Regions from separate parts of the Bacillus sp. SSR7 genome, predicted to be linked through region 2. Evidence: riboswitches for the same ligand, from Rfam matches in the RefSeq annotation. Region 2 holds a riboswitch; each other region holds the start of a gene.

Region 1 (8,010 bases), on a different contig from region 2:
TGGAAGCAAAAATTGAAGATCATAAAGCAGATGTAAAATTAACAGGAGACGAGGCTATCACAAAATTAAGCCCACTTCTACAAGAATTAAAATTTGATAAAGATACTGCTGACCAAGAAGTAATCGATCAAGTGGTGAACGTGTTCAAACTTGATAAAGACTATCAAAAATTCGATTTAGAAGTTGTCTTCTCTGATGGAACAAAAAAGGAATATAAAAGAGAAATAAAATAAAGAAGTAGGCGGTTGCCTACTTCTTTATTTTTGCGTATCTTAAATCTGGTTTAGATCCAACATAATATTGAAGTCCAGATACCGTTTGTTTTTGTAAATAGGAATCCGACGGGAATATAATTGGAATTAATGGTGAATCTGTAAACATAATATCTTCCGCTTTATGCAATAAGTCGAAACGCTTATCTTCATTTTGTTCAACTTCTGCTTCCTTCACTAAAGCATCAAATTCTTTATTATGCCATTTTGCATAATTGTTTGGACCATCACCTGCATATAAATCTAATTTAGTAATTGGGTCTAATAGAGAACCGCCCCATCCCATATAAGCTAATTGGAAATCACTTTGCTTATATGTGTCGATGTAACTCTTCCACTCTTTATTTTCTAATTTAATATCTACGCCAAGATTTTTCTTAAACATTTCTTGCATTGCTTCTGCTACTTTTTTATGTTGTGTATCTGTAGTGAATTTTAATGTTACTTCAGGTAATGTAGACCAGCCTTGTTCTTTCATGCCTTCTTCTAATAATTTTTTCGCTTCTGCTGAATCAAATTTAACGTAACCACCTTTTTCTTTACGGAAATCACGCCCACTTTGTGTTTTTGCTCCTTCTGGAACGAATGCATTTGCTTCTTGTGCATTGTTTTTATACAGTTTTTCAACAATAAACTTACGATCAACTGCTAACGAGAATGCTTTACGTACTTTCGCATTTGTGAACGGCTCTTTTTCTACGTTAAACGAATAAATATAAGATGAAAATCCTGCAACACGTTTATATTCTTTATTTCCTTTTTCTTTCTCAATCATTTCTTGCGGTAAACTACTTAGTAAATCTAATTCTTTTGATTTGTATAATTGGTACGCTGTTTTAGAATCTGGAATAATACGAAACTCAATTTCTTTTAATGTTACCTTTTTATCATAGTATTCTTTATTTTTTTGTACTGTAATAGCCTGATTATGCTTCCATTCTTTTAATGTGAATGGTCCGTTCGTAATTAACTCTTTTGGATCTGTTTTTAATTTATTATTATCATCAATTGATTTTTTAGATAATGGAATGAATAATGAACTTGCCAATTTTTGTTTAATAGAAGACACTGGGTGCTCGAGTGTTACCTTTAATGTTTGAGGATCAATGACTTGAATGCCAACTTGTCCTTCTTCACCTTTTCCAGTATTGTATGCCTCTGCCCCTTTAATAAAATACATTTCTGTTGCATTCATAGAACCCGTTTTCGGATTTAATAATCGCTTCCATGCAAATTCAAAATCACTTGCTGTAATAGCAGAACCATCTGACCATTTAATATCTTTCTTTAAATGAATTGTATACTCAGTTCCATCAGCATTTACTTCTTCTTTCTCTGCTAATTCATTTTGATATTTCCCATCACTATCTTGCGTATATAAGCTTGAGAATAAATGTCCAATTACATAACCTGAAGTACTATCTGTCGCGATAGCGGAATCAAGTGTATATGGATCGCTACCAATATTCGTTACTAATCGATCTCCTTCCCCCTTACCAGCACTCGCCTTTTGCGTCTCTTTCTTACCGCAAGCGACAGAAGTAATTGCTAAAACAGTCATAATGACAAACAGTAAAAACTTCTTCATCCTACATTCTCCTTTAACCTGAAATTTTTGGTGTTGATGCCAATAGTGTTTTTGTATAAGAATGTTGTGGATTACGGAATACTTCGTCCGTATTTCCAAATTCAACAAGTTCTCCTTTGTATAGAACAGCCACTTTTTCACATAAATAGTGAACCATCGGTAAATCGTGCGCGATGAATAAATATGTATAATCTTGTTCTTTTTGAATTTTTTGCAGCAGATGTACAATTTGAATTTGCAATGAAACATCTAATGCTGAAATTGGTTCATCAAGAATCAATACTTCTGGCTCACACAATAACGCTCTTGCAATAGCAATTCGTTGACGTTGTCCCCCGCTAAATTCGTGCGGATAGCGATCAATATATCGTCTATCTAATCCCACACGTTCTAGCGCATCACCTGCTACTTTATCCTTTAATCCTTTATCACCTAAACCGAATGAAATATAACCTTCCGTTACGCTATCGCGTACTTTCCAGCGCGGATTTAATGCTGCTGTGGAATCTTGAAAAATAAACTGTACTTTCTGTAAGAAATCACGTTTATGAGCTGCCTTCAACTTGTGAACGACTTGACCGTTATAATCAATTTCACCAGACGTTGGGCTCTCGATCCCAGCTATGAGCTTACCAAGTGTTGTTTTTCCTGAACCACTTTCTCCAATAATGCCTAGCGTTGTTCCTTTCGGGATCGCAAGTGATATGTCTTTTAACGCTGCGATTTCTTTATTTTTACTTCCATACGTTTTCGTTACTTGCTTTACAGTAATTAAATCTATCGTCATGAGGCATTCACCTTCTCTTTTGATTTCGCTTTATTATGCTCCAGAACATGTTGCCAACAATGTGAACTATGCTCCTTGGAATATGTTGTTCTCTCTGGGAAACGATGAATACATTCTTTTATCGCTACTGGGCAACGATTTACAAAAGGACAACCAAAGCTATTTAACGTCTCAATGGAAGGTGTCGTCCCTTCTATTGCACGTAATACTTTTTCGGAATCATCCATATTAGGAATTGCTTGTAATAAGCTTTTTGTGTATGGATGTTTAGGGGAACCTATCACTTCCTCTATCGTTCCTTTTTCAACAACACGTCCCCCATACATCACAACTACTCGATCCGCTACTTCACGTACAAGTGCTAAATCGTGCGTAATTAGTAAAATACTCGTATTTTGCTTTTCCTTTCTTTCCTTTAATAACTCCATAATTTGCTTTTGAATTGTTACATCTAATGCTGTCGTAGGTTCATCCGCAATAACGAGTTTTGGGTGGCAAACAAATGCGATTGCTAAACAAATACGTTGCCTCATGCCTCCGCTTAATTGATGTGGGTACTGTTCAAAGCGTTTCTCTGCTTCATGTATCCCTAAATCATTTAACAAGTTAATCGCAATTTCTTTTGCTTCTTTTTTCGATTTCTTTTCGTGTTGCAAAATCACCTCTGTAATTTGCCTTCCCACCTTCATCGTCGGATTTAAAGATGAAAGTGGGTCTTGAAAGATAAACGAAATATCTTTCCCTCGAATTTGATTCCATTCTGATTCTTGTAGATTCGTTAATTCCTTTGATTCAAAAGATATATTTCCATCATCAATATGAATTGATTCTTGATTTAAGCCGATAATAGATTGTGCTGTAACACTTTTCCCTGAACCACTTTCTCCTACAAGTGCAACTATTTCACCTTCGCTAATAGAAAAGGAAACATGCTTCACAATTGCTTGTTTACTATTCTCTTTTTCAACGGCTAACGTTACGTTTTCTAAAGATAAGAGCTGTCCCATGTTTTTTCTCCTTTCGATTCCGTTTTACGATTTTTGGATCAATTGCATCTTGTAAACCATCACCAATTGCGTTAAACGCGAACATAATGAGCGCAATCATGATTGCTGGGAAGAATAGCTGCCACCATTCCCCACTCAATAATGTCCCAAGTGCATCATTCGTCATCGTCCCCCAGCTCGCTGCCGGTGATTGCACTCCTAGTCCAATAAAGCTTAAAAATGATTCTGAGAAAATAGCTGCTGGAATTGTAAATGATAAATTTACGATAATAATGCCCGTTAAGTTCGGAATTAAATGCCCGTATATAATTTTTATATGTGATGTACCTAACCGCTCCGCTGCAATAACAAACTCTCTTTGTTTTAAAGATAAGACTTGCGCCCTAACGAGACGTGCCATACCAATCCATCCTGTTAATGCAAGGGCGATGATAATGGTAAAAAGACCTGGTTTCATAACAATTAATAGTAAAATAACAATTAATAAATATGGGATACCGTATAACACTTCGATTCCTCGTATAATCCACTCATCAATTAATGTCCCAAGGCGATTGCGCCCTCTCACATATCCACTAAATCCTCCGATTAGCACACCAAGTCCTATATCAAGAGCAGCTGCCACTAATCCAACTGTTAATGAAATTTTCCCGCCAGCCCAAGTACGTGCCCATATATCTCTTCCCAAATCATCTGTTCCGAACCAATGCTCACTACTAGGTGGTAAGTTTGTTGCCTCTTTTACTTGTTCACTCGCAGTAAATGGCGTTAAACTTTCACCAACAAGTGAGAAAACAATAATGAGTAATAACGTCACTGATCCTAAAACTGCGATTGGATTCGATACAAACTTACGAAACACTTCTTTCTTTCGGCTAATCTTTTGCTGATCTTTATTTATTGTTAATTCTTTTTTCTCTTCATTTGTTAATAACTGGTCATTAATTTCATAAGCTCCCATCTAAACATCCCCCTCCTTACGTAATAGAACGAATACGTGGATCAACAATACGGTGAATAATATCTGTAATAAAAATACATACAATTAAAAGTGCACTATAAAAAATGGTTGTTCCCATAATCACTGGATAATCTCGATTAAAAATACTATCTACAAAATATTTTCCGAGACCAGGAATTGAAAAAATCTTTTCAATAACGAAAGTACCTGTTAAAAGTCCCGCCATTAATGGTCCGACAAATGTAAGTACTGGAACAATCGCATTTCGAAGAGCATGTCTTATAATAATCTTCTTAATCGGTATACCTTTCGCTCTCGCTAACTTAATATAATCACTCTGCAGTACTTCGATCATATTAGAGCGAACAAATCTTGTAATCACTGCGATTGGTCCTAACGCTAATGCAAAGGATGGCAATACCGTATGTTCAAATGTACCCCAAGAGGCTACTGGTAAGAGCTCGAATTGAATAGCGAATACTTGTATAAATAGTGGTGCTAAAATAAAACTCGGAATAGAAATACCGAGGATGGCAAGTAAACTTACACCGTAATCAATTACCTTCCCATGATAGAGAGCAGCAAATGTACCTGCAGCAATTCCGACTAGCAATGAAATAACAAGTGCTTGTAAACCAATAATTGCTGATGGACCAAAACCAGTTGTTATAATTTCTGATACACCTTGCCCGGTTGATTGAACAGATTCACCAAAATCAAAATGAACTACGCCGTCTAAATAAGCAACATATTGATTCCATAACGGTTCATCAAGGTGATACTTCGCTCTCATGTTTTGGATCACTTCTTCAGGAAAGATTTTTGCATCTGATGAAAATGGATCCCCCGGAATAATATGCATAATTAGAAATGTCACCGTCGTAATAACCCATAGCGTGAACACCATAACTGATAATTTTTTAATTACATACACTTTAATAACCCCCTAAACACATATATTTACTCAGTTTTATGAACGTACTTTTTCCATTACTCCCTTTTCTCTTTTTAGAATACAAAAAGCCTTGATCTTAAAAAATAAGATCAAGGCTTAATAAACAAAGGCCCATCACTTATCTTTCAAGACTTGCTTGCTGGAATTAGCACGGTGTTCCTATTACAGAACCCGCTGCTGAGGTGTCATAGGGCCAGTCCCTCTACCTCTCTGGATAAGTAAATTGCTATATTATTATTTGGTTCAAATTGTATATTTCGAATTATAATTCTGAAAAAACGAAAAGTCAATCAAATTGGATATATTTAGAAAAATCAGTTTTTAATACTTTTATTTATCTATATCGCGTTTCGCCTATAATAAAAAAAGATATGAAAGTAGCTATAAGATGGCCCCCTTACTTCTAGCTACTATAGGATTACCCTTAACAATCGTTATACTTGTCATCATCGGCTTCTACAAACTCTTCATCAAAAAGAAAAGTATCACCTCTTTTTATACCCCTTTCGATAATATTACCGGGCAAACTATTTCCGAATTTCACGAAGAACAGAAGATATTAGTATCCGAGGATGAAGACGAAGATGGCAAGAAGAAAAAATAACCTTGCATAGGCAAGGTTATTTTTTCGTTTCTGCTTGAAATCGTTTATAGTATGTCGATGCTGTTGCAAAGTTAATTTCTATATCACGAATCAACGATGAATCTTCTTCTTTAGCTAACTTCTGTAATTTTTTCATTGCTTGTTCCGATTCATTCAAGAAACCAACATATACCTCATGTTCTTGCTCTTTCGACTTTGGAACACGAATTTCTTTTCGCATATGATCAATATCTTCTAACATGCTCGTTGTTACTTTTTGCACATCTTCTTTATATGTAGCAGTCGTTATTTCCTTACCACCCTTTTCTTTTGCCACTTCAAATAACTGTAGTGCCTTATTAATCTCTTTATTCATTTTCAAATCGTATTTTTCATGTACTGCACGGTATTCTTTCATCTCTTCTGTTTGTTCTGTAGATTGCTCTACCTTTTCTTTCGGTTCTTTCGTATCTTTATTTCCATTACACCCTGCTAGAAGAATCATACTTCCCATTACGGCAATACCCAAAACCTTCTTCATCTCTTCTTCTCCTTTTATCTACAGCTACTACTTATTATAATTTCTTTTATCTCCACTTGTTATTATACCGAGAACATCCTACTTTTTACACTTAAGACGACATCGTAACATGTATACCAACATGTTTGTCACAGTATCGTCACTTTATACAAATAACTTTTGCACTGCTTTACTACATCACCTTACAAAACTATATGAGATATTTCAAAGCAATGAAAAAAGAACTGATTCAAATATTCCCTTTGAATCAGTTCTTTTTTGTTAAGCCTCTAAATTTTGTCTTGCTTGCAGTTCAAACTGCTTTTCACTTCTTCTAGCCATAAATAAATAGCATAGTACCGCACCAATTTCACAAAGAGCTATTACAACACCCATCGGTAATGCGGTGTTACTTCCACCAATACCTACTAGCGGTGCAACAAGCGCTCCTGAAATGAACTGTAATAAACCTAATAAAGCTGATGCTGTTCCTGCAGCTTGTTTTTGATTTCTCATCGCTAATGAGAACCCCGTTGTTGAGACAACCCCAACACTTGATACGACAAGGAATAACGAGCATAAAACACCAATTAACCCTATTCCTAGTAAGATTGTCAGTAGTAAAGATAAACCACCAACAGCTGCAATAATGATACCAGAGACAAATAATGTCTTCTCATTCACTTTCCCCGCTAAACGACCCGTAACCTGACTAGCAATAATAATACCGATGCCGTTAATCGCAAAGAATAAACTAAATTGCTGTGGTGATGCTCCGTATATGTTCTGCAACACAAATGGTGAACCCGAAATATATGCAAACATTGCCGCTGTTACTAATCCTTGTGACAATGCATATCCCATAAACAGACGGTCCTTTAACAATTTTCCGTACGTCGCCAAAGTTCCTGACAAACCACCCGTTTCTCTTTCTTCAGGAGGTAATGTTTCACGCAATACGAAAGTAGCTGATATTAACATGAATACGCTAATTGCTCCAAGAACGATGAAAACACCGCGCCACGTTGTAAACTGTAATAATTGCCCCCCAATAATCGGTGCCAAAATAGGTGCTGCTCCGTTTACTAACATAAGCAGTGAGAAGAACTTCGTCATTTCAGAACCTGAATACATGTCACGTACCATTGCACGTGATATAACAATCCCAGCTGATCCTGAAGCTCCTTGTAGGAAGCGTAATAACACTAAAGTCCAAATAGATGGCGCAACAGCACAAAGTAAAGAAGAAGCAACATAAATAATAAGAGCAATAATAAGAGGTTTGCGTCTTCCGTAAATATCACTAATTGAGCCAACAAATAATTGTCCTACTGAAA
Region 2 (8,010 bases):
AATTACAATCATGCTTGGATTTTGAATTTGTTCTTTTTTCGCAACATCTACAATTGTTCCTAACGTCCCAACAACTGTGCGCTGCATAGATGTCGTTCCCCGCTCAATAATAGCAGCAGGCGTACTTTTATCTTTTCCATGCTTTATCAGTTGTTCACATATGTAGGGTAAATTGCTAACTCCCATATATACAGCTAAAGTCTCTACACCTTTCGCTAAATTTTCCCACTTCACTTCCTCTGCAGCATCTTCTTTCCTATGCCCTGTCACAATAGCAAAGCTTGCACTTGCATCACGATGTGTCACTGGAATGCCTGCATAAGCAGGAGCAGCTATTCCAGCTGAAATACCAGGAACAATTTCAAACGGTACACCTTGCTTTGCTAACGCTTCAGCTTCTTCTCCCCCTCTACCAAACACAAATGGATCCCCACCTTTTAGCCTCGTTACAACTTTTCCTTTTTTCGCATATTTAATAAGAAACGTGTTAATTGTCTCTTGCTTCATCGTGTGATAATTTGGTAGTTTTCCGCAATAAATTAAATCCGCTTCAGGCTTTGCATAAGAAAGCAATTCTTTATTTACGAGACGGTCGTATAAAATAACATCTGCTTTCTCAATACATTTCAATCCTTTTACAGTAATTAAATCTGGATCTCCAGGGCCCGCTCCAACGATATATACTTTTCCCATCATCTCTCCTCATTTCTACTATTAAAGTGAAACTTCCATCCTTATATATGAATGGAAGTTTTCATTTCTTCATATTTCAATGTTCCTTACTCATGAATAACAAAGGCCGCGCTTTTTCGAATCTTCTTTTTTTCAAATAAAGCAATCTCCTTTACTTCTGGTAACGGTAAAAAATGTTTTTCAAGCTCAATCTCCACCATCTTAAATGCCTGTTCTTCACTTTCAGCAACAACAACAATTGGAACAATGCTATCCACTAATACCGCTTCAAATCGATATAAATCCATATTGCCCCTCCTAAGACGCTATTACTTCTTCTAACACGTTATTTAACGCTATTTGTAATGTCTCTACACCAACACGGCCTACAAAATCATAAAACGTTTCAGCCGGTAATTTATTTTCTTTGAAGTAACTTATAAATGATGCGAGTACATCAGGTAGATCCTCTCCATCTATTTTCCCTTTTAACTTTTGATTATAAGCACCACCATTTAACAACGTTCCACCTACATATATTTCAAATGCTTCAACAATTCCTTTTTCCTTCGTTTTCATTTTTACACCTTGTAATCCAATGTCAGCAATTTGACGTTGACCACATGAATTCGGGCATCCTACCATATGAATACGAATCGGAACATCGAGTGCAATTTGTGTATCTAAGTATTCGGCAATTTTTCGTAATCTTTCTTTCGTTTCTACTAAAGCAAGATTGCAATATTCAATACCAGTACAGGAAACCGCGTGACCAATAAACGATTTCGGATTTGCTGATATTGCTTCAAACAACGGCTCATTTAGCAAGCCAGTTATATTTTCTGGCGGAACATTCGGAATAATGAAGTTTTGCGAATTACATGTACGAATTTGTCCATTTCCATATTGTTGTGCAATTCTTGCAATCTCAAACATTTCTTCTGCATGTAGGCGTCCTACCGGCACATTAAAACCTACATATTTTAGTCCCTCTTGTTTTTGGTCTTGGACACCATAAAAGTATCCCGCATTCCAGCCTTTGAGAGCACTTTCTCCTTTACTTTGTAATGGTCCTGTATATTCTATTAGTTTCTCTTTAAACTTCTCTGCTCCCCAGTCTGCAACAAGAAATTTCAAACGAGCTAAATGACGTTTTTCACGATATCCAAAATCACGGAATATCGTAGCAATCGCAATTGCTACCGCCTTCACTTCTTCTGGTAAAACGAATACATCTAATTCATCAGCTAAATATGGACGGGCTGATAACCCACCGCCTACTTTTATATGAAAACCAACTTTTTTCTCACCATCTATCTCTTTCGTTGCAGGTGTAAATGCAACACAGTTAATCTCTGCGTTTGCTGAATTATAAATGTTAGAACTAATAGACATTTTAAATTTACGTGGTAAGTTAGAAAATTCTTCATTATGTTGGAAATAATCATATACCTCTTTCACAATGCCAGTTGTATCAAATAGTTCATTTGCATCAATGCCAGCAAGTGGATTCCCTGTAATATTACGCGTTATATCACCACACGCCCCAGCTGAAGATAACCCAACTCTTGCTAATCTTTTAAAAATATCTGGAATTTGATGAATTTCTAACCAATGAAACTGAATTGCCTGTCTTGTCGTAATATCTATTACGTCACGTCCATAATCCTCAGCGATAGAAGCAAGCACTTCTGCCTGTGCATTCGTAATAATCCCAGAAGGAATATTTACACGCATCATAAAATAACCAGCTTCTTTCGGTCTTTGTAAATACAACCCTGCCCATTTGAATGCGTCCCACTCTTCTTTCGGAATAGATTCGAAGCCATTCTCTGCATAGTAAGGAATATCATTAAAGATTTCCAATCCATCTTTTTTTAATTTATTTTTCTCAGTTTGATTTAATTTTTCATTGTTAGCCCATACTTTTTCATAACTCATTTTTTATCCCCCTATATAAAACTACGCTCTTGTAAGTACTTCACGATTTGTTCTGCACATTCTTCAATAGAATACTTGTGCGTTTGTACAATTAATTCCGCTTTCTCTGGTTCCTCATACGGTGAATCGATACCTGTAAAGTCTTTAATATCACCTTTTCTTGCTTTTTTATACAGCCCTTTCGGATCACGTTTCTCACACTCTTCAATTGGACATTTTACAAACACTTCTATAAATTCATCTGCAGCTAATAGATCTCTAACTTGTTTTCGGTCTACTCGAAACGGTGAAATAAACGCTGTAAGAACAACAGTCCCTTGATCTACAAATAACTTCGCCACTTCGCCAATCCGTCTTATATTTTCCATACGATCACTTTCAGAAAAGCCTAAGTCTTTATTTAAACCGTGGCGTATATTATCTCCATCTAGTACATAGTTTCCAATATTCTTTTCAAATAGTTTACGAGCAACCGCGTTTGCTACTGTAGATTTACCCGACGCTGATAAACCAGTAAACCAAATTACAAAACTATGATGCCCATTCTTCACTCTTCTCTCATCTTTTGAAACAGAAGCTGTATGCCAAGTAATATTCGTATCCATTTCATTCTCTCCCTATTCTGTTACTACTTCTTTTTTCAAACCTTTAATTAGTACCTCTACTACCTCTTTACGACTAAATGTACTTGGCGGAACCTCACCGTTTCTTAATAGTTCTCTTACTTTCGTACCCGATAAGATGACATGATCTTCTTTTCCATGCGGGCATGTTTTCGTCGAAGCCATCGCTTCACATTTCGTACAGTAAAAACTATGTTCAAAAAATAATGGCGTAATCCCTAACTCCTCCACTGTAAAGTTTGTAAAAATTTCTTGCGCTTCATAAGTACCATAATAATCTCCTACCCCAGCATGATCGCGCCCTACGATAAAGTGGGTGCATCCAAAATTCTTTCTGACTAACGCATGGAATATCGCTTCCCTCGGTCCTGCGTAACGCATTGCTGCAGGAAATACACTTAAAAAGACACGATCTTTCGGATAGTAGTTTTGAAGTAATACTTCATAACTTTCCATTCTTACATCAGCAGGAATATCATCCGACTTCGTTTCCCCAACGAGCGGATTTAAAAAGAGGCCATCTACAATTTCAAGAGCAGATTTTTGAATATATTCATGGGCACGATGTACCGGATTTCTCGTTTGGAATCCAACTACTGTTTTCCAACCACGTTTTTTAAATTCTTCTCTCGTTTCAATTGGATCTAAATGATAAGAAGGAAACAGATTATTTTCAAAACGTTTCGTAAGAACAATAGCTCCTCCGATGTAAACGTTCGGTCTTTCGTATAATTTTTTCACTCCAGGATGAGCCTCATCCGTCGTTTTATACACTAGTAACGCTTCTTTTTCCTTATCAGGCACAAAAATATCTTCTATTTGAATAACACCATATACATTTCCACCGTTAACAAGTTTTACTTCCTCTCCAACTTTTAGCGTCTCTGCTACTTCTTCTGTTACTGGTAATGTAATTGGTATACTCCAAACGCTCCCATTAGCTAAACGAAGCGTTTCTACAACCGAATCATAATCTTTCTTTCCTAAAAAACCAGTAAGCGGGCTATATCCTCCTGTCGCTAATAGTTCTAAATCACTTAACGCAATGTTATCTAGCCCAATTTCTTTTTTAATTTGTGATACGTCGTATGTCTCGTCTATTCGATTTATTAATTCGTTTCTTGTACTCATTTTCTATACCCTCTCTTAGCTTTATTTTCAAATTCATCTTATTGGTAATGAAGACCACATTCAGTTTTCACTTTCCCAGCCCATCTACCATCTCTCGAATCGCCACCCTCTCCTACAGGCAACGTACACTTCTCACACCCAATACTTGGATATCCAATGTCATGTAATGGGTTATAAGGCAAGCTATGTTTGTATACATATCTCCATACTTCTTTCCACGTCCAATGAATGAGCGGACAAACTTTAATAGATTGAAAGCGATGATCTAGATTTATAAACTTTGTATGCTTACGGGTTTCTGATTGTTCCCTTCTCAATCCCGATATCCACGCTTTTTCATTCGCTAATGATGCTTCTAAAGGTAAAATTTTTCTAATCTTACAACAGAGATTGGGATTGCTTTCCCATAGCTTGTCACCATGCGCTTTGGCTTGTTCATCAAGTGTAAGTTCTGGCTGTTTTTCTATAATATTCAATAAAGGAAATCGTTCCCGCACTTTTTGAATTAATTCATACGTTTCTTGAAAATGTACGTTTGTATCCAAAAATACAACTTTAGCAGATGGATTTACTTGGTTAATAAGATGCAGCAGTACCATCCCTTCCACTCCGAAGCTACATGCGTATACAATTTCACTTTTATATTCTTTATAAGCCCAACTTAATACAGATAATGCGCCTTTCGTTTCATCTTCTTCTGAAAATGAAACATCATTTTCTTCCCACGTTTCATACGTCAACATGTTTTTTCCCCCTGTAAAAGCAAAAAGACGGTTTTAACCTAATGAAATAGGTTAAAACCGCCTCTAGTTTTTCTAGTCAGCGCTTTTTACTTTAAACGTACTTTTTCACTTTTCTCTAATTGAATGACTTTTCCATCTTGCACAACAATTGTAATTGAACCATATTTCATATCAGCAAGCATCGCTTCAATTTTCTCAGATACTTCCTCAAAATGTTCCCGTACGCTCACGCGAACAGCCCCCCTTTTTATTCATAAAAAAAATCTTTCCCATTTCGAAAAGACTGTTCGGTAATATATTTTACCTTATCTTTCAAAATGGATTCCATTTTGCTGGATTTAGCACCTTGCTTTCTATAAGCAGGTTGCCGAGCTTCGCCGGGCCAGTTCTCTCCGCTTCTCTTGATAAGCTTTGTATTTGTATTTTATCACAATTCTGATTTTTTTCAATCCTAGTTTTCCGATATATTTTAATTACTTTATTTTATAAAAAAGGAATTGCCCATCCGAACAACTCCTTTTTCCTCATTTAAACAAGTTCTTTTATACGTATGCGATCGTTCCCAATAATATTTTCATATGTTTCGCGCTCTACAACAATTTGTGATGTACCACCTTTCGCGAAGACGACAGCTGGTCTACGAATCCGATTATAATTATTCGCCATTGAGTACCCGTATGCCCCTGTACACGAAATTGCTAGTAAATCCGCAGAAGCAACTTTCGGTAGAGTAATATCCCAAATTAACATATCCCCACTCTCACAGCACTTCCCTGCAATCGAAACAACTTCCTCGTTCTCATCATTCCCTCGATTCGCTAACATCGCTTCATAACGAGCGTTATATAAAGCAGGTCTTAAATTATCAGTCATCCCACCATCCACTGACACATATTTCCGAATACCAGGAATGTCTTTCACAGATCCGACTGTATAAAGTGTCGTTCCAGCATCACCTACAATGCTACGACCTGGTTCAACCCATATTTCTGGTAGTGGATATTCACATACTGTAAATTGTTCTCTCACCGCACTTGTTACAGCTCGCACATATGTCTCAAGAGTTAATGGTGTATCGGACTCTGTGTAGCGTATTCCGAATCCTCCCCCTACATTTAGCACTTTTACTACATAATTTGTTCGCTCTCTCACTTTTTTTAAAAATTGATGAAGAACTTCAATCGCTCGCACAAAGCCGGCTGTTTCAAATATTTGTGATCCGATATGTGAATGAATTCCTAACACGTTATAATTTGATTTTTGTAAAGCAAGCTCAATTGCCTGCATCGCTTGACCATTTGACACGCCAAATCCAAATTTTGAATCATCTTGACCTGTTGTAATATATTCATGTGTGTGCGCCTCTACTCCGGGCGTTACACGAATTAATATGTTCACAAATTTCCCATGTTGCACTGCTAAATCATGCAAAATTTCTAATTCTAAAAAATTATCTACGACAAAACAACCAATATTTGCCTGAAGAGCCATCACAATTTCTTCATCTGTTTTATTATTGCCGTGAAAATGAATGCGCGATGCCGGAAATCCTGCTTGAAGCGCAGTATATAATTCTCCTCCAGAAACAACATCTAATGACATATTCTCTTCACGAGCTACTCGGCACATCTCCATGCACAAGAACGCCTTGCTTGCATATGCTACTTGATAAGAGAAACCACTTTCTTTAAAAGCACGATGAAACGCGCGGCACTTTCCTCGAATTGACTCTTCATCGTATACATAAAGTGGTGTTCCGTATTGTTTTGCTAGCTGCGTCGTGTCGCACCCTCCAATTTCTAAGTGTCCTTGCCCATTTATTCGGCTTGTGCCGTGTAAATACATTTGAATTCCTCCCTTATTTCCTCTAAAACTCATAACCCCAATCTTCTATTCATTGCAGCACGCTTTTAGATAGACAAAAAACGCGCGGAACAATGTTCACACGCGTTTCTTATTAGGAAAAATATATATTGAAAAAATAAACGAGTTGTTATCTCCTCAAAATAAGAAACCGCATCAACATCTCCAAATAGCTCTCCATAAAATAAATCTTATGACAGTACTACATTTATTCAATGCAGTCCCAATATATGAATAAGATGGTTATTCTTATATTTCGGCAATAGTCCCTTTCAACCTATGATCACAGATTCCATTAAATCTCCCATAGCTTACTCTTTCCTATCGCGGCCTCTACCTTTGAGAGTAGATGAGGTAAGTCTATTTAATTTTCAAACATCTAATTGTTGCTATTAACAATACCAAAGGATCATTTTATTTGTCAAACAATTTTTTATATTGCTTTTTTACAGTTTAGTTTCGTATCGTTTGGTAAGCGCTTTACTGAAACCTTTGTCACTTCCCATTCGCCTTCTTCGTTATTAAATGTAATCGTTACCTTCTCAAAGGGTGGCGCAATTTTCCCGGCAACACGTTCATACTTTGTCACTTCAATACTTGCTTGAAATAAATATGTACCACTATACACTTTTTTTAAACTAATAATTTTAGGACATTGATAAGGCTTCAAGCTCCCATATTGTTTTTCAATTGCTTTATTTATTTTCGGGAATAACACAGAATAAAGGGCATCTTCCATAAGAGGTGCATCATATTGAGCTACCGACACACTTGGTGAAGCAAAAAGTATAACACTACTGCATACTATAAAATATAATAATTTTCGCATTATAACCTCCGTATTGTTACACGATTCTTTCCGCGCACGATAATAATCATACATAGAAACTCCATTTTATTGTCTCCTACTGCCCTTTTTCTACTCAATTGTTATAAAAAAGTCCACAACTCTCTTTTATTTTCGTATAATGATACTCATAGTATAATAAACATAATAATAAAGGACTGTTCGTATATATAAAATGAGGCGCTAATCA
Region 3 (8,010 bases), on a different contig from region 2:
ATTCACTTGCAAATGAAAATGAAAAAGATTATGCTGTACTATTGCACACGTTATCTGTTTATTTAGAAACTCATTGTGCAATATCCGAAACTGCTAAACGTTTATTTTTACATCGTAATACCGTTATTTATCGTTTAGAGAAATGTGAAGAAATACTTGGACGAAACATAAAAGATCCAAACGAAACTTTACAATTAAGAATTGCATTTAGAATAAAACCATTAATCCATGTATGATATTTATATAAATTAAAAGCTCGTAAATAAATTTTAATATCTGAGGTCTGATATTGCATAATCGTAAATAATAAAAATATAAAGTTCTCATATTTACTAAAGGTAAGTAATCCTTCTATTTTATTTTTCTACAATACAATTACGTTCTTACAGTGGGGCACCAGACATCTATCAACTTAAGAATGGAAACAAAGTGTACTTTCATTTTGTGAGGTAAAGCATTCCTAAAATAGAAGCATACTCTTAATAATACGCATACCAAATAAACCCTATCGTTTTATTAAAAATCCAGGAAATAGTAATGAAATCCTATATTTATACGATTGAATATAATGTCACACATTTTATAAGGTAAAAAGGAAAGGATAGATGAACAGGAGAGCATACCTGTTTACATCTACCCTTTTTTACAACAATATGACCATATTAACTACTACAACTTTTCATATAATTATTGAACTATTTTTTAAATAAATAAATAAATGGTCCCCTTCACCTTCAATTGGATCAACTACATCTTCATTAAAAGATTCAGCATGTTATCTACCATATCTATTAAACCAGCGGTTTTTATTTTCCCTGATTCCTTTCCATACCTAAGGTACCCAAAAGTCCAGAGGATTTCCGAGGCTACCATCCACATTTGTGTCTCTGAAAAAACATTTTGTGCCACTAGATGAAACTGTAGATTCCTTAACAAGCTAAATCATGAAAATACACACAAAAATAGATTATCAATCATTACATTACTGCTTTGCTTCGTTCGAATAGAAAAACTCGGAAGAACGCCACTTGTTCGATATCCCCTCAATGTGATAAGGTGTCGTTCTGCAGCATCCACCTATTAAACGTGCACCTGCTTGGTACCATTCTTCAGATTGAATATCCAACGCGTTACATTGTTCATAATCATGCCATGTTTTTGTTTCTGGATTATAAGTTTCACCAGAGTTTGGATAAACAATAATCGGTTTTTTGGTGTTTGCCCTCAACTCTTGGATTGCACCAGTCACAACGTTTACTGGCGCACAATTGATGCCTATTGCTACAATTTGTTCACTTTTCTCAAAAGCTCGTGCACACTCCACGAGTTTCATACCTTCACTAATCTCTTTCTCATTTTTTAGCGAAAAGGTAAGCCACGCATATGTTTCTGGAAACTCACGCAATAATGTATCTAATACTCTTGCTTCTTGCAGGGAAGGGATCGTTTCAAATGCCAATAGATCTGCACCTGCTTCAATTAACGCGGACATTCTCGAACGGTGAAAGTCTGCTAATGTTTTATCTGTCACACCATAGTTGCCTACATACTCTGAACCATCTGCAAGGTAAGCCCCGTACGGCCCAACTGATGCAACAACCAATGGTTTAGGCCTATTCGTTTGCTTATTTTCCTTCCAAAAATCATCTCTTGCCCTTCTTGCAAGTAACACCGTTTTCTTAATTAATTTCAAAGCTTCCTGTTCTTGTATTCCACGCGTGGAAAAACCACTAATAGTAGCTTGATAGCTTGCTGTTATGGCACAGTCCGCTCCAGCAATAAAATAATCTAAATGAACCTGATAAATTAGTTCTGGATTTTCTAGTAACACACGTGCCGACCAAAGGGGATCGTCCAAATTACATCCATGTGCCTCCAATTCTGTAGCTAATGCTCCGTCAAGAATCATAATGGAATGTTGGGATAAAATATCATCAATTGGGTTGATTTTGTTCGACATAATCTACGCCCCTCTTTTTTAGATTTTTTGTTAGATAATAACTTCCATAGCAAAACAAAATAAACGGTATGCCGCAATATAAGGCAATCCTCTGTGTTGGATCGAATGCAATTCCAATACACGATGCCAGACAAAGGATAAAAGAAGCAATTGGTACTAATGGATATAGTGGTGTGCGATAAATCAAGTCCTTTTCAGAATTTCCTTCTTTCAAAAATTGTCTGCGAAATAGGAACTGGGAAGCACTAATACTCATCCAAACTACGACTACTGCTAGACCGGAAATGGAAACAAGTACGATATAGACAGTATCTGGTGCCACAATACTTGAGAGCAAAGCCAAAGCTCCACCCACCATGCTGAAAATGACGGCGTTGATTGGAACACCTTGCTTCGTCATTTTTCCAAAAATGGGGGATATCATGTTCTTATTAGCAAGCGACCAAAGCATTCTAGAAGAGGCGTAAAGGCCTGAGTTTGCCGCAGATAAAATGGCTGTTAAGATAACGAAATTCATTATGTCAGCTGAATATGGCACCCCAATTCGTTCTAGAACTGCAACAAAAGGGCTCTCTAATACCCCCGCATCGGAAATAGGCAATAACGCAGATAAAACAACAATCGTTCCTACAAAAAAGATGATCAATCTCCACAGAGTAGTTCGAATGGCCTTCGGTATCATTTTTTCCGGGTTCGCTGTTTCTCCAGCTGCAATGCCTATTAATTCTGTTCCCGAAAAAGCAAAATTAACCGCAAGCATGGTCATCATAATGGCCGTAGCACCATGAGGAAATAAACCTCCACTTGTAAAATTAGAAAAGAATGGTGCTGCTTTTGAATGAGCCATCGGAAGAAACCCTAGCATTGCCGCTACTCCTAAAACAATAAAAATCACAATAGCTATAACCTTTATCGATGAAAACCAAAATTCGGATTCGGCAAAAAATTTAACAGTCAGAACATTTAATACAAAGATCAAAATGGCAAAAAGAGCACTCCATACCCAAACATTAATCGATGGAAACCATCGCTTCATAAGTAATCCTGCGGCTGTAAATTCAGAACCTAAAGCAACAGTCCAAGTTAACCAATACAACCAGGCTACTGTATACCCTGTACCCGGTCCAATGTATTTAACTGCATAACTATGAAATGCGCCCGTTTCGGGCATATGTACGGAAAGTTCTCCTAAACATAGCATAACTAGATAAACCACTAGTGCACCAACCAAATAGGATAGAATTGTTCCAAATGGGCCAGCTTGTTGAATAGTGTAACCCGAACTTAAGAATAAGCCCGTTCCAATCACCCCACCAAGTGATAGCATGACTAAATGACGTGCTTGCATTTTCCTTTGAAATTCTTGCCCATTTTTGTTCTCCATTTCTACTCTCCTTTAGTTACTATCCAGAAAAAACAAAAACGCACTCTAAAAAAGAGGGCGCTACTGACAAATAAAAACGGAAGCTCTCATCTATCAGGATTATCACCCGCTGGAATTAGCACAGTGTCTACTTAAGCAGACCTGTTGCTGAGGTTTCATAAGGCCAGTCCCTCCACCTCTCTGGATAAGAAATATTTTTTTATAACCTTATCAATCCATTCAATAACTGTCAAGACAATTCTGTTTTTTTAAAAAAATCATCTATTATAGAAATACAAAAAAAGGAGTATTACTATAACTGCAATCCACTCCTTCTTGGGTATTATTTAAAAATTGAACATACAAAACCTCATTTATTTATGATACAGTTCACAAGCACTTCCTCAAAATTTGATGCGCTTCTAAATATCTTCTTACTTCTTTGGCTATGGGGATCACCGCAACTTAGAGATGTGTGACGAGACCCCATCGCCATCAAGCTAAGGTTTTGAAGTACCCCCTAAATGACAATTTTCTTTCTCTACAATTAATTATTTCGAGAAATGAGCTCATATTTTTGTTTTGGGGATGTTTACTTTTCTTAAGTTAATGGGTATGCGGCCGTACCCTTAAACAAGAAACACAAGCGCCAGCTACTAAAGAAGAGCCTAAAAAAGAAGAACCCAAAAAAGAGGGGCCTAAGAAAGAAGAAGCTCCGAAAAATAAACCTGGAATTAGCAAAACTAAGTTCAATTAAATCAAAAATGGAATGAGTTACGACGAAGTTAAAACTATCATTGGTAGCGACGGGGAAGTTTTATCTTAGACTGGGCAAGCTAGCGAACAACTTCATACCATTATGTATAAATGGAATGTAGAAAAAGGATTTGGTGCTAATGCGAACTTCATGTTCTAAGAAGGTAAATTGCAAAATAAATCTCAATTCGGTTTAAAATAAAAAAAGCACTCATATGAGTGCTTTTTTAAATTCCTAATAATTGCTTTTTCTTCGCTTGAAACTCTTCTTCAGTAATAACTCCTTGATCTAACAACTCTTTATACTTCAATATTTCATCTGCCCCACTTACTGATGCAGAAACTTGAGGTTTGCTTTTATTAGCTAAAATACTCTCAATATACTCTTTAATTTCTACAGCCATTTTTTCTTCTTTTTTTGTAAACATAACTGTGTTTTCATCTGCTGCTGCAGCCATAACCCCTTTTTTACTCTCTTGACTACCCATAAAAATAAATTGTATGTAACCATTTGTGAGAAAATTGGCTTTTTTAATTTGAATACCAGTCATATTGTTAATATCAATGGTTTTTTCACCGTCTAATCCATGATTTAAAAAATTCAAGGCTCCTCTTCGCTTCAGTCGAATGAAGTTATCCTCTATTCTTACTACTGTTTTCCCTGCCCCTTTAAACTCAAATGTTCTATCCAAGCTCTCCACCCCTATAATTACATAATGTATTACTCAAATATTATAACTCTGAATCTTTATTTACAAAATATAGATTTTGTTCACTTTTACGATACATTTATGAAACAGTCGTATGTTACGTTATAAAAGTCCATTTTTTGAATCATTTTCATTCTGTTAAAAAGTCCCAGACCTTCTAGGGCTTTTTACGTTTAAATAAAGAGGTATACCAAATTTCTCAATGTACAATATTACTTGACATAGTAAAATAATAATTGAATTGGCGTCCAATACATATCATTAAAATTAAAGTGGTTCAAGTCGGAGGAAGGCACCTTTGGGTGTCTTTTCTTTATTATAAAAACCCTCAAGCATTCTTACACTTGAGGGCTTATCAATTGAAAGGTAGGGCTGTTTGGAGTTCTTTATATTAAGAACAAAGCGGGATTACTCCTAAACCAATTAATAGAGCTGCAGCAAACGCTGGAATTGGGACAGGGATCTCGATACCCTCTACAACTAAGAAGTATTGTCCACTTACTACTTTAAAACAAACTAATTGCATGGTTATTCCTCCCTTCTGCTAAGATTAATACATTATATTATTTAATCTAATTATTGATATAATTCAATAGTTTGCTTTTAAGAAAATGTGCAATTTATTTATATTCAGGTGAAGCGCCCTAAATCATCTTTCCCTTATTTTTAAAAGGACCTGCTCATTTAATCCTTAAAAACATAAAGTAATTTGAATCCATTAAAATACATGAGTGACTCCTTATTTTTCTCCTACTATTTAAAGGAGGAATTATTATGGGCTTTGGTGGTAGCTGCGGTGGCGGCTGTGGCTTTGCAGGAGGATTTGCTTTATTAGTTGTATTATTTATTTTATTAATTATTGTTGGAGCTTCTTGCTTCTGCTAAAAACTATGGGAAAAGACACTCTTGTTTGGGTGCCTTTTCTTTTTCTCAATATAAGAGCTATAAAAATATGCTATAGTTTTAATAGAAATTCCCTTTTGTGCAATGAGATAAAAATACCCAACAAAAAACCCACCTATTTCCGTAGGTGGGCCTTATCTTTATTACACAATACCAAATTATACTCCCATTTTTTCATAAACTTTATGCAATTATACAATTTCTCCTTTATGTGTACTGATTTCATTTTACGGATTTTATTCATTAATACATTTTGCGGTTTTAAAATCTTTATTTATATAAGTAGCTCATACATGGGTTTAAATATTTGTACCAATATTATCTAATGTTTTGGGATTTACTTTTTCTCCATCTATTGTCATCTTTATTTTTTGCTTCGAATTTGCTGTTACCACCCAAGCATTCGGTAAATAGCGATCTTCATGAGACAATGTAGAAGGTGAATTTATAACCCTTCCTCCTAAATATAGAGTAGCAGAGGATCCTCCATCCATTGCCATTGCATTTATTGCTCCTTTTTCATATAGAATATCTTGACACTCTTTTAACGTAGCCCCTATACTATGCGTCTGTCTACCGTCAATAACTAGAAACATAATTGTACCATCTTCTTTTTGTGCCATAATACTTCGCGGTGCAGAGCCCCAGCCACCGTCTCCTTCTGTAATCATTTTTTCTCCATTTACAATTAACTGTGGCATAAATCCTGCCGCTGAAACGACTTGTTTATCCAAAAGTTGTTGGGTAGAATAATTTCCTGTTATCATTTGCCCAAACTTTGTTAAACCCGTAATAATTGTAGGGGTATTTCTATCCATATTCGTATCAATAGCTTCCCCATTTTCTATTACTATTCCAGTTGCAACATTTCCTCCACCCCTTCCTGTTTCATCAGCAAATCCACTTGCATTCACAGCAACAAGTGCATGATTACGCTTTGCTATTACGCTAATTTTTTCTCCTCTGTTAGCGCCCTGTGTTCCTTGATGGCTAACAAGTTTAACATTGAAGGGATTGCTAATAGTAACTAATTTCCCTTCAAAAAGAAAGCGACTATCTTTGTTACTTTTAATTGTTTCTACATCAATTTCTAATGGTTGATTTTTAAATTCTTCTAATCTTTTTCCTGCTATTTTTTTATAAATATGCTCATCACTGTTTGACCATTTCGGATGGTTAATTCTATCTTGCAGTTTATCTAGTTCCTTTTGGGATAGGAATGTATATTTCGCATATTGTGGATGCTGAGAAGTTAGTATACTCCCAGCCATTGTTATACGAAGCTCTCGGCCATAGCTAGTACCAAATAATATTCCTATGCCAATAAGCATGAAAATAGACAACAGTAGCAAAATTCGTTTGAAGATTTTTCTTAGATGTTTCATAGTTTTATCCTCCAGCATTCATTACATTCAATAAATCCATTAAAATATTATTTATCTCAAGACATAAGTGTTTGATTTCCTCATTTTTGAATTCTCCACTAGATTTTAGCAATCAAGGCAAAATACTTATTCCGCATTTCGCTTTTACTTCAGTGTATATTTACAAATTTAATAACGTTTTTGCAACCATGAAATAAATTACTAATCCTGTTCCGTCAACAAATGTTGTAATAAATGGACCCGAAACAACTGCAGGATCTAGTTTTAATTTTCTTAGAATCAAAGGTAAAACTGCTGCTACAATAGAAGCCCAAATAACAATAAATAATAAAGTAATTGCTACAACTTGTGCAACTTCTGTTCCAACTCCTAACATGTAAGCACGAGTGAGCCCAGCTATCCCAAGTGCAAGCCCAAGAAGCATACCAATTGCAAATTCTTTTTTCATTACACGGAAAAGGTCTTTAAATTTCACCTCTCCGATACCAATTGCACGAGTAATTGTTGCTACAACCTGTGTTCCTGTATTCCCACCAGTACCTACTAATAACGGAACAAAGAAAGCAAGGGCAACTACAGTTTCAATTTCGTCTTCAAAATACTTTAATACCGTACCTGTGTATGCCTCAGCAACAAAAAGAAGTAATAGCCATGGTAGACGTTTTAAGAAAATGCTCCAAATGCTAGCTTCAAAGTAAGATTGATTCAATGGTTCACTTCCGCCTAACTTTTGAATATCTTCTGTAGCTTCTGCTTCCATAACATTCATTACGTCATCAAATGTTATAATACCAATCATTTTATTATTTGCTTTTGTCACAGGTATTGCTGCTAAATTATAATTCAGGAGCTTTTTTACAACTTCTTGCTGGTCAACTTCAGCTTGTACTGAAATTACCTCTTGAATCATAATAGTAGATAATATCTCTTCAT
Region 4 (8,010 bases), on a different contig from region 2:
AATAAAGCCACGCCCTGATTTTCCAAGCGGATCACCGCATTCCATTACAAGTGGGTGGTGCATAAAAAGTAAATCACCAGATGTAGATTGTGAAATGAATGTTTCAAGAACGTCATCTGTAGGAAAAACAGCTAAAAATACTTTATTTACATTTTCGGCTCCTCGTATCATAAGACCGTTAAATAGCTCTACAAAATTGGTTTCGAAAAATTGTTGCCACGGAAATTGGATAGGATCATATACAGCTGGGATAAATCGGCTAAAGGCACTATCTTTTCCATATTTTTCGATTTGGAATAAATGATTGAGTGATTGTTCTATGTCTTTTAAAGCTCGCATGTTGTATTATCCTCCTTGAACTGGTTCTTGTTCTATTAGTTGTTTTTCATAGCAAAATAGGAAGCGGATAGGAAACAAATAAAGCCTAGAATCCAACCAATAGAAGGAGAATAGGGAAGTATATGTTGTAATACCATTCCGCTAGAAATAAAAAAGCTACCGAGTAGACCTAAAAAGATGGGGTATCGTAGTAATTTGAGCATGAGTAATACAACCTCCTTTATCACATACATTGTATATTAGTCTTAATTTTCTGTATATATTTTTCGAGAAAAATAGTGGTACAATATATGAAGGATACGAGAAGAGAGGATGAAGATTAACGTATGTACGTTACTGTAACAGAAGCAGCATATAAAAAGATTATGGATACGATTCCAAATGAAGCGAAATATATAAAGTTATTTTACGATAATGAAGGTTGCGGTTGTGTAATGAGCGGAATTATCGATTTAGTAGCTGTAGCAGAAAAAGATGAGCGCGATGTGGATATCGAATCCAGCACAATGAACTTTATCGCTGATCGTACAAAACTTGTATTTATGGACGACAAGTTAACAGTTGATTGGCATGAAGGTGGAGGAACTTTTCAGCTGAAGAGTCCGAGCCAATTTTATAATCCAAACATGAAGTTACACGTTCGAGTGTAGTAAAGAAAGGTGGTTCCAAAATGTATTTTGGAACCACCTTTTCTATTGTATAAGTCGCTATATTTAAAAAATCGTTGATATAATTCGAGTTGCGCTGATATATTCGAAAAATCACCGATATAATTTCATGTACCAAAACGTTGCATATAATACAAAGATTTTTTCACATAATGAAATGTACATATGATTGAATTTTCTGTATAATCGTATTTGCGGAGGGGATACGCATGAGAAGATGGGGAATTGAATTATTAATTTTAGCAGTCGTTATTATTTGGGGGATTAATTTTACGATTGCGAAATATGGACTTTTAGAATTTACAGCAATTGAGTTTACTGCACTTCGGATGATATCGGCGGCACCGCTTATGTTACTCCTTACATTTTTTATTGAAAAGTCGGTTTATATGGAGCGAAAGGATATACCTAGATTATTCATCGTTAGCGTTGTAGGTATTATACTGTATCAAACATTATTTATGGAAACTGTCAAATATACATCCGCTACAAATGCCTCTTTACTCATTTCTATTTCACCTATTTTTACAACGTTATTTGCGATTTTCTTGAAACAAGAAAAATTTTCTTCTCGAAAGTTAATCGGTTCTATGATTGCTTTTGGTGGGGCAGCATTAGTTTTAGTAGCAGGGCATTCACTTGCTAGTTCTTTTTATGGAAATGGGATTGGACTCATTACATCAATATGCTGGGGGCTTTATCCTGTTTTAGCTGGTCCATTAATTCAAAAATATTCAGCACTACGTGTTACCGCATGGTCAGCATTAGTTGGTGCGATTCCGCTCTTATTGTTAAGTGGACCACACGTATTTATAATGCCATTTCACATTACACACGGAATGACACTATTCGCTTTACTATATTCTATTTTCTTTGTAACAGTGTTTGGTTTAGTAATGTGGTATGTTGGAGTTCAAAAAATTGGGGCGTCACATACGATGGTATATATGTATATAACGCCGCTTGTAGCTGTTTTATTTGCAGCTGTATGGGCAAATGAATATGTATCATTTCAACAAATAATTGGTGGAATTATTATTTTCTTCGGTTTATGGTTTGTGAAATCGGAGAAAGTAAAAGTGCATTCTACTGCGGGGGAACCTATATCAAAATAGGAAAACAGATCACCTATGATCTGCTTTCCTATTTTTTTATTTTTGGTAAGAAGATGAGAAATAAGATAGCAGTAATAAGTGGAATTAAGTTTAAAAATGGAATACGGAAGAGTGTAATAAGAATAATACCTGGGAGAAGAACACCGAGGACAGCGTAAAAAATGCTATGATTTTTCGTGTACCAATACAATGAAAGTCCAATAAGTGCAGGGATAATAAGGTGGATGAGAGCCATTAAAAAATAAATCATTAGACGCCCCCTTTATTTGTGTATTTATTACATCATATCCGTATGTTCATAGATTGATATCATTTTTTTCATAAATGGACGAAAAAAGTTTGAAAAACCGTCACAAAATATGAGAATATGATGTTTGAAATCTTGTATAATATTATTTTCTAAAAACATTTAAACAACATAAACATACTGTTTATGTTGTTTTTAATTTGAGTGAAATGAATTTAAGGAATATGCATTTAAAAGAAATTTTTTGTTGGATAGATAAGAACGAATGAAGAGAGGTACAGCATGATTAGTATGTCATTAAGGTCATTTAAAATTCAATCGTATTATATACTAGGTATTTTGTTAATAGGATGGATGCTAACACCTTTTTCAGCACATTTTTTAGGCGCTGGAATTGGGCTTATTGTAAGTATGTATTGCGTTTGGCTTTTAGGGAGAAGAATTGAGAAGCTTGGAGATAGTATTGTAAAGAAAACGAAAGCACCGACGCTCGGTATGTTTAATCGTTTTGCCGCTGCTATTTTAGGTGCTATTATTATGTACGAAATTGAGCACCACATGGTTATGTGGGCATTTGCAGTAGGGATTATGGGTGGTTATTTCTTAATCGTTGTGAATTTAGGATACTATAGTATGAAAGATGAGAAAGAATTAACGAAGAGATAAAAAGATAAAAAGCCTCTTTTTAGATGGAATAGAGGATCCAGCGGGGGATAGAAGCGGTTAGGGACTGTTTTAGCCCCACGCGGAGTAAAACCAGAAGGATGTAGGGAGTAGGGATATAATTTATATGTTAGAAGCCGTGATTTGTCTGTGTGGAAATGAGGTTATTCTGGGATAGGGGATTCTGCGAGGGGGAGTACAACAGGAAGTGAAACTTTGAATAAAATGTAGGTATCTGCTTCCAATAAGTTAACATGAAATCAAGTATGAGTATGACTTTTAGGTTCTTTAAAAAAGTTGGATATAATACAAAAAACTATTCCGATAATTAGAATAATATATTTTATCGTTTCACTTGTATGCTCAAATAAATGAACGTTAAGCATTACAAGTCCCCAAAACATTTGGATCGCTCCATAACTGAATAAAATTTTTCCTGTACGAGAAAAGTTTTTCATAGGTTTCACCCCTTCCTATATATGTAAATTATATCATAGAAAACTAAAAGTAAATAACTATAAAGAGAAAATTCTGTAAATTAACGAACTAAGTCACAGATGAGAGATTAACGTTTCACTTTATATAAGATAAAGTAAGAAGCTTACGCAAAAACGTAAGCTTCTTTTTTATGTAAGTGTGTGTAACCGTTAAGCCGCATTGGGTTTTGTCGGTGAGTACGCGAAACTTTACGGTTACACGACACTTATTCATATGAGTAAAGGGTGATTCCAACAGAAAGTTTGCACTTAAGCGATTGGGCCGCCTAAGTTAATAATGTCTTCAGATACGCTGTCGAACTTTTTGAAGTTAGCTTTGAATTCATTTGCAAGTTCGATTGCTTTTGCTTTGTAAGCAGCTTTATCAGCCCAAGTTTGTTCAGGCATTAACACTTCGTCAGGTACACCTGGTACGTGAAGTGGAACTTCAAGACCGAAGATGTCATGTTTAGCTGTTTCAGTTTTCGCAAGTTCACCGCTTAATGCCGATTGAATCATTGCGCGAGTGTAACCTAAGTTCATACGTTTACCAACGCCGTATTCGCCACCAGTCCAGCCAGTGTTTACTAAGAATACTTTCGCATCGTGTTTCTCGATCTTTTCACCAAGCATTTCAGCATAGCGAGATGCATCAAGTGGTAAGAATGGTGAACCGAAGCAAGTTGAGAATGTTGCTTGCGGAGATGTAACGCCGCGCTCTGTTCCTGCTAGTTTACTAGTATAACCACTTAAGAAATGGTACATAGCTTGTTCTTTTGATAACTTACTGATTGGAGGCAATACGCCTGATGCATCAGCAGTTAAGAAGATGATTGTATTTGGGTGTCCTGCAACACTTGGCAGTACGATATTGTCGATCGCATGCATAGGGTATGCAGCACGAGTATTTTCTGTTAAAGTAGTATCGTTATAGTCTGCGATACGCGTTTGGTCATTAATGATAACGTTTTCTAAAACAGATCCAAATGTGATTGCATCGAAAATTTGTGGTTCTTTCTCGTGAGAAAGGTTTACACATTTTGCGTAGCAACCGCCTTCAATATTGAATACACCGTTATCAGACCAACCGTGCTCATCATCACCGATTAATTTACGGTTTGGATCAGCAGATAATGTTGTTTTACCTGTTCCAGATAAACCGAAGAATAGTGCTACGTCGCCTTCTTCACCTACGTTTGCAGAGCAATGCATAGAAAGGATATCTTGTTCAGGTAATAAGAAGTTCATAATAGAGAAGATTGATTTTTTCATTTCTCCAGCGTATTCTGTACCACCAATTAGTACGATACGTTTTTCGAATGAAACCATAATGAATGCTTCAGAGTTTGTACCGTCAACAGCTGGATCAGCTTTGAAATTCGGTGCAGAAACAATTGTAAACTCTGATTCATGAGTTGTTAATTCTTCTTCAGTTGGACGAATGAATAATTGATGTACAAATAAATTGTGCCATGCATATTCATTAATAACTTGAATTGGTAGGCGGTAATTGCGGTCAGCGCCTGCAAATCCTTTGAAGACGAATAACTCTTCTTTCTCTTTTAAGTATTCTAAAACTTTCGTATATAATTTATTAAAATGTTCTTCAGAAATCGGTTGGTTCACTGCTCCCCAAGCAATTTTGTCAGCAACCGATGCTTCTTTCACAATAAATTTATCTTTAGGAGAACGTCCTGTATATTTTCCAGTTGAAGCAGAAACGGCACCAGTCGAAGTTAATTTCCCTTCATTTCGCATTAATACTTTTTCCACTAATTGCGGAACACTTAGTTGAATCTGTGCATTGCTTCCGTTCAATAATTCGTGTAAACCAATTTGGACATTCACAGTACTCATATTTATATACCATCCTTTTCATTTAATGAAATATTTCTCGTAATCCCCAACAAGAGTATAACACAATTATATAAATAATGTATACTATTTATTTCTTTTTGTTTGTGTGAATGAATTATTTCCTTATTAATATTTCATTTCAGGCGCACTGAGAAAAACTTTCAGGAAAATGTGAATATTAATTGACAAATGAATATCATTTCTTTAGTATAGGTTGGGACGGATACTCTCTTATCCCGAGCTGGCGGAGGGACAGGCCCGATGAAGCCCAGCAACCTCACTTGTATTGGTAAACACAAGTGAATAGGTGCTAAAACCTGTGCGAGGCTACAGGTCTCGAACGATAAGAGCGAAGGGCAAAAAGCAGTATGCAAGTAGCAAATTAAACCTTTCCTCTCTATTATGTAGGAAAGGTTTTTCTGTATGCTTGTGTGGGAGAATAAATGTATGTCGCAATCTGTGGCAAATTAAGGATGAGTTCCGTACAATATATACAATTACTGTAGGGAGGTTTACCACATGACAAAAAAACGTCATCTGTTCACATCTGAGTCTGTAACTGAAGGACATCCAGATAAAATTTGTGACCAAATTTCTGATTCAATTTTAGATGCGATCTTATCAAAAGACGCAAATGCACGTGTAGCTTGTGAAACAACTGTAACAACTGGTTTAGTATTGGTAGCGGGGGAAATTACGACTTCTACTTACGTAGATATTCCAAAAATCGTTCGTGAAACAATTCAAGGCATTGGTTACACACGCGCAAAATACGGATTCGATGCAGAAACTTGTGCAGTTTTAACATCTATCGATGAGCAATCTGCTGACATCGCTATGGGTGTTGACCAAGCGCTAGAAGCACGCGAAGGTCAAATGACTGACGCTGAGATTGAGGCAATTGGTGCAGGAGACCAAGGTTTAATGTTTGGTTTCGCATGTAATGAAACACAAGAGTTAATGCCACTTCCAATCTCGCTTGCTCACAAATTAGCTCGCCGTTTAACTGAAGTACGTAAAGATGATACATTATCATACCTACGTCCGGATGGAAAAACGCAAGTTACAGTTGAGTATGATGAAAATGGTAAACCGGTACGTGTTGATACTATCGTAATTTCTACACAACATCACCCAGATGTTACATGGGAAGAAATCGATCGCGACTTAAAAGAGCACGTAATTAAAGCTGTAGTACCAGCAGAATTAATGGATGGAGAAACAAAATTCTTCATTAACCCAACTGGCCGCTTCGTAATTGGTGGACCACAAGGTGATGCTGGTTTAACAGGACGTAAAATCATCGTTGATACTTACGGTGGATACGCTCGCCACGGTGGCGGTGCATTCTCTGGTAAAGATGCAACAAAAGTTGACCGTTCTGCAGCATATGCAGCTCGTTATGTTGCGAAAAACATCGTAGCAGCTGGTCTTGCTGAAAAAGCAGAAGTACAACTTGCATACGCAATCGGTGTAGCACAACCAGTATCAATTTCAGTTGATACATTCGGCACTGGTAAAGTATCTGAAGACGTACTAGTAGAACTAGTTCGTAACAACTTCGATCTTCGCCCAGCTGGTATTATTAAAATGCTAGACTTACGTCGCCCAATTTACAAACAAACAGCAGCTTACGGCCACTTCGGACGTACTGATGTAGATCTATCATGGGAACGTACAGACAAAGCTGCAGCTTTAAAAGAGCAAGCTGGTCTATAATATATGAAAAAAAGCTTTGCGCGGTGAGCGCAAAGCTTTTTTTATTTATAATTACGTTGGAATAAAGCGAAGAGTTCAATGTCATGCCAAGTGCCGTTGCGGAATATAGCTTCTTTACAAGTTCCTTCATGTTGAAAACCGAGTGATTTATATAATTTAATTGCTCTATCGTTAAAAGAAAATACTCGTAAAGAAAGGCGATGTAAATTTAATTCTAAAAATGCATAATTCAATAATAAGGTGAAAGCTTCCTTCCCATAACCTTGCCCCCAGTAATCCTTTTTACCAATATCAATAATGCATTCAGCGTTTCGATTATATGAATCAATATGAATTAAAGACGTAATACCAATTGGAAGGTTCGTAGCTTTTTCTTCAATGATATAGCTCTTAGAGTTTGGAGAATGAATAAATTGCTGGCAAAGTTTTTCTGTATCTTGTAAGGAATATTTATCAAGGTTAAGTGTAGTTGAACTCATAACGTCTATATCATTATGCCATTTATAATACGTTAGAATATCATCTTCGGAAAACTTTCGTAACTGGATACGGTTTGATTCAAACAATATAAGCCCACCTTTTGTATTTACTAGTTTTTGTTCATTATTTCAATACACGAGCTACAATAAATGTGTCCTTCTAGTTCAATATACTTTCTTATATTAGTCATACCACTTGACGGAAATGGCATATGAATCCACGCTTTTTCATACGTTTGTATTTCTTTCCCGCATGATTTACAAAGGATTGGTTTCTTCTTGAACATATGTAATTACCCTTTCATTTGACGTGCTTTGCCTGCGCAAAAAGCACTGCTTAGTAAAAATAGTGTTGCGCATATAATACTTACTGATGTAGCGTATGGAATTGCGCCTTTTAGAGAAAAGCCAACAGTGATGGAAGCGACGAATAAGAGGATGAATGTT

The links. Region 2 has a riboswitch for S-adenosylmethionine ahead of AC0NJG_RS08790 (YezD family protein). Riboswitches for the same ligand answer to the same signal wherever they lie in the genome.
Region 1: it holds a riboswitch for S-adenosylmethionine, as region 2 does, so the genes downstream of both, AC0NJG_RS25620 (ABC transporter permease) here and AC0NJG_RS08790 (YezD family protein) in region 2, are expected to answer to the same signal.
Region 3: it holds a riboswitch for S-adenosylmethionine, as region 2 does, so the genes downstream of both, mmuP (S-methylmethionine permease) here and AC0NJG_RS08790 (YezD family protein) in region 2, are expected to answer to the same signal.
Region 4: it holds a riboswitch for S-adenosylmethionine, as region 2 does, so the genes downstream of both, metK (methionine adenosyltransferase) here and AC0NJG_RS08790 (YezD family protein) in region 2, are expected to answer to the same signal.

What each region holds. Positions count from the first base shown of each region.
Region 1 covers NZ_JBVVXV010000020.1:23,683-31,692, reverse strand. Annotated here, with positions in the region: gene AC0NJG_RS25645 (YusW family protein) at 1-233, shown strand, start outside; gene AC0NJG_RS25640 (peptide ABC transporter substrate-binding protein) at 250-1,860, opposite strand; gene AC0NJG_RS25635 (ABC transporter ATP-binding protein) at 1,874-2,647, opposite strand; gene AC0NJG_RS25630 (ABC transporter ATP-binding protein) at 2,644-3,654, opposite strand; gene AC0NJG_RS25625 (ABC transporter permease) at 3,611-4,615, opposite strand; gene AC0NJG_RS25620 (ABC transporter permease) at 4,632-5,549, opposite strand; SAM riboswitch class I at 5,686-5,791, opposite strand; gene AC0NJG_RS25615 (DUF3951 domain-containing protein) at 5,959-6,174, shown strand; gene AC0NJG_RS25610 (hypothetical protein) at 6,191-6,694, opposite strand; gene AC0NJG_RS25605 (multidrug effflux MFS transporter) at 6,956-8,010, opposite strand, start outside.
Region 2 covers NZ_JBVVXV010000003.1:282,966-290,975, forward strand. Annotated here, with positions in the region: gene cobA (uroporphyrinogen-III C-methyltransferase) at 1-693, opposite strand, end outside; gene AC0NJG_RS08765 (DUF3906 family protein) at 780-980, opposite strand; gene AC0NJG_RS08770 (nitrite/sulfite reductase) at 991-2,613, opposite strand; gene cysC (adenylyl-sulfate kinase) at 2,625-3,218, opposite strand; gene sat (sulfate adenylyltransferase) at 3,231-4,367, opposite strand; gene AC0NJG_RS08785 (phosphoadenylyl-sulfate reductase) at 4,406-5,110, opposite strand; gene AC0NJG_RS08790 (YezD family protein) at 5,197-5,340, opposite strand; SAM riboswitch class I at 5,413-5,521, opposite strand; gene lysA (diaminopimelate decarboxylase) at 5,639-6,955, opposite strand; lysine riboswitch at 7,136-7,317, opposite strand; gene AC0NJG_RS08800 (DUF3888 domain-containing protein) at 7,407-7,802, opposite strand.
Region 3 covers NZ_JBVVXV010000016.1:77,831-85,840, forward strand. Annotated here, with positions in the region: gene AC0NJG_RS23025 (PucR family transcriptional regulator) at 1-236, shown strand, start outside; gene mmuM (homocysteine S-methyltransferase) at 983-1,960, opposite strand; gene mmuP (S-methylmethionine permease) at 1,935-3,344, opposite strand; SAM riboswitch class I at 3,428-3,535, opposite strand; gene AC0NJG_RS23040 (SHOCT domain-containing protein) at 4,307-4,771, opposite strand; gene AC0NJG_RS23045 (hypothetical protein) at 5,181-5,315, opposite strand; gene AC0NJG_RS23050 (YjcZ family sporulation protein) at 5,564-5,674, shown strand; gene AC0NJG_RS23055 (phosphodiester glycosidase family protein) at 5,992-7,077, opposite strand; gene mgtE (magnesium transporter) at 7,238-8,010, opposite strand, start outside.
Region 4 covers NZ_JBVVXV010000018.1:29,889-37,898, reverse strand. Annotated here, with positions in the region: gene AC0NJG_RS24240 (Nif3-like dinuclear metal center hexameric protein) at 1-339, opposite strand, end outside; gene AC0NJG_RS24235 (hypothetical protein) at 375-542, opposite strand; gene AC0NJG_RS24230 (iron-sulfur cluster biosynthesis family protein) at 666-989, shown strand; gene AC0NJG_RS24225 (DMT family transporter) at 1,217-2,122, shown strand; gene AC0NJG_RS24220 (hypothetical protein) at 2,151-2,372, opposite strand; gene AC0NJG_RS24215 (ATP synthase subunit I) at 2,652-3,035, shown strand; gene AC0NJG_RS24210 (hypothetical protein) at 3,293-3,490, opposite strand; gene pckA (phosphoenolpyruvate carboxykinase (ATP)) at 3,779-5,365, opposite strand; SAM riboswitch class I at 5,594-5,715, shown strand; gene metK (methionine adenosyltransferase) at 5,885-7,084, shown strand; gene AC0NJG_RS24195 (GNAT family N-acetyltransferase) at 7,126-7,650, opposite strand; gene AC0NJG_RS24190 (hypothetical protein) at 7,674-7,850, opposite strand; gene AC0NJG_RS24185 (hypothetical protein) at 7,857-8,010, opposite strand, start outside.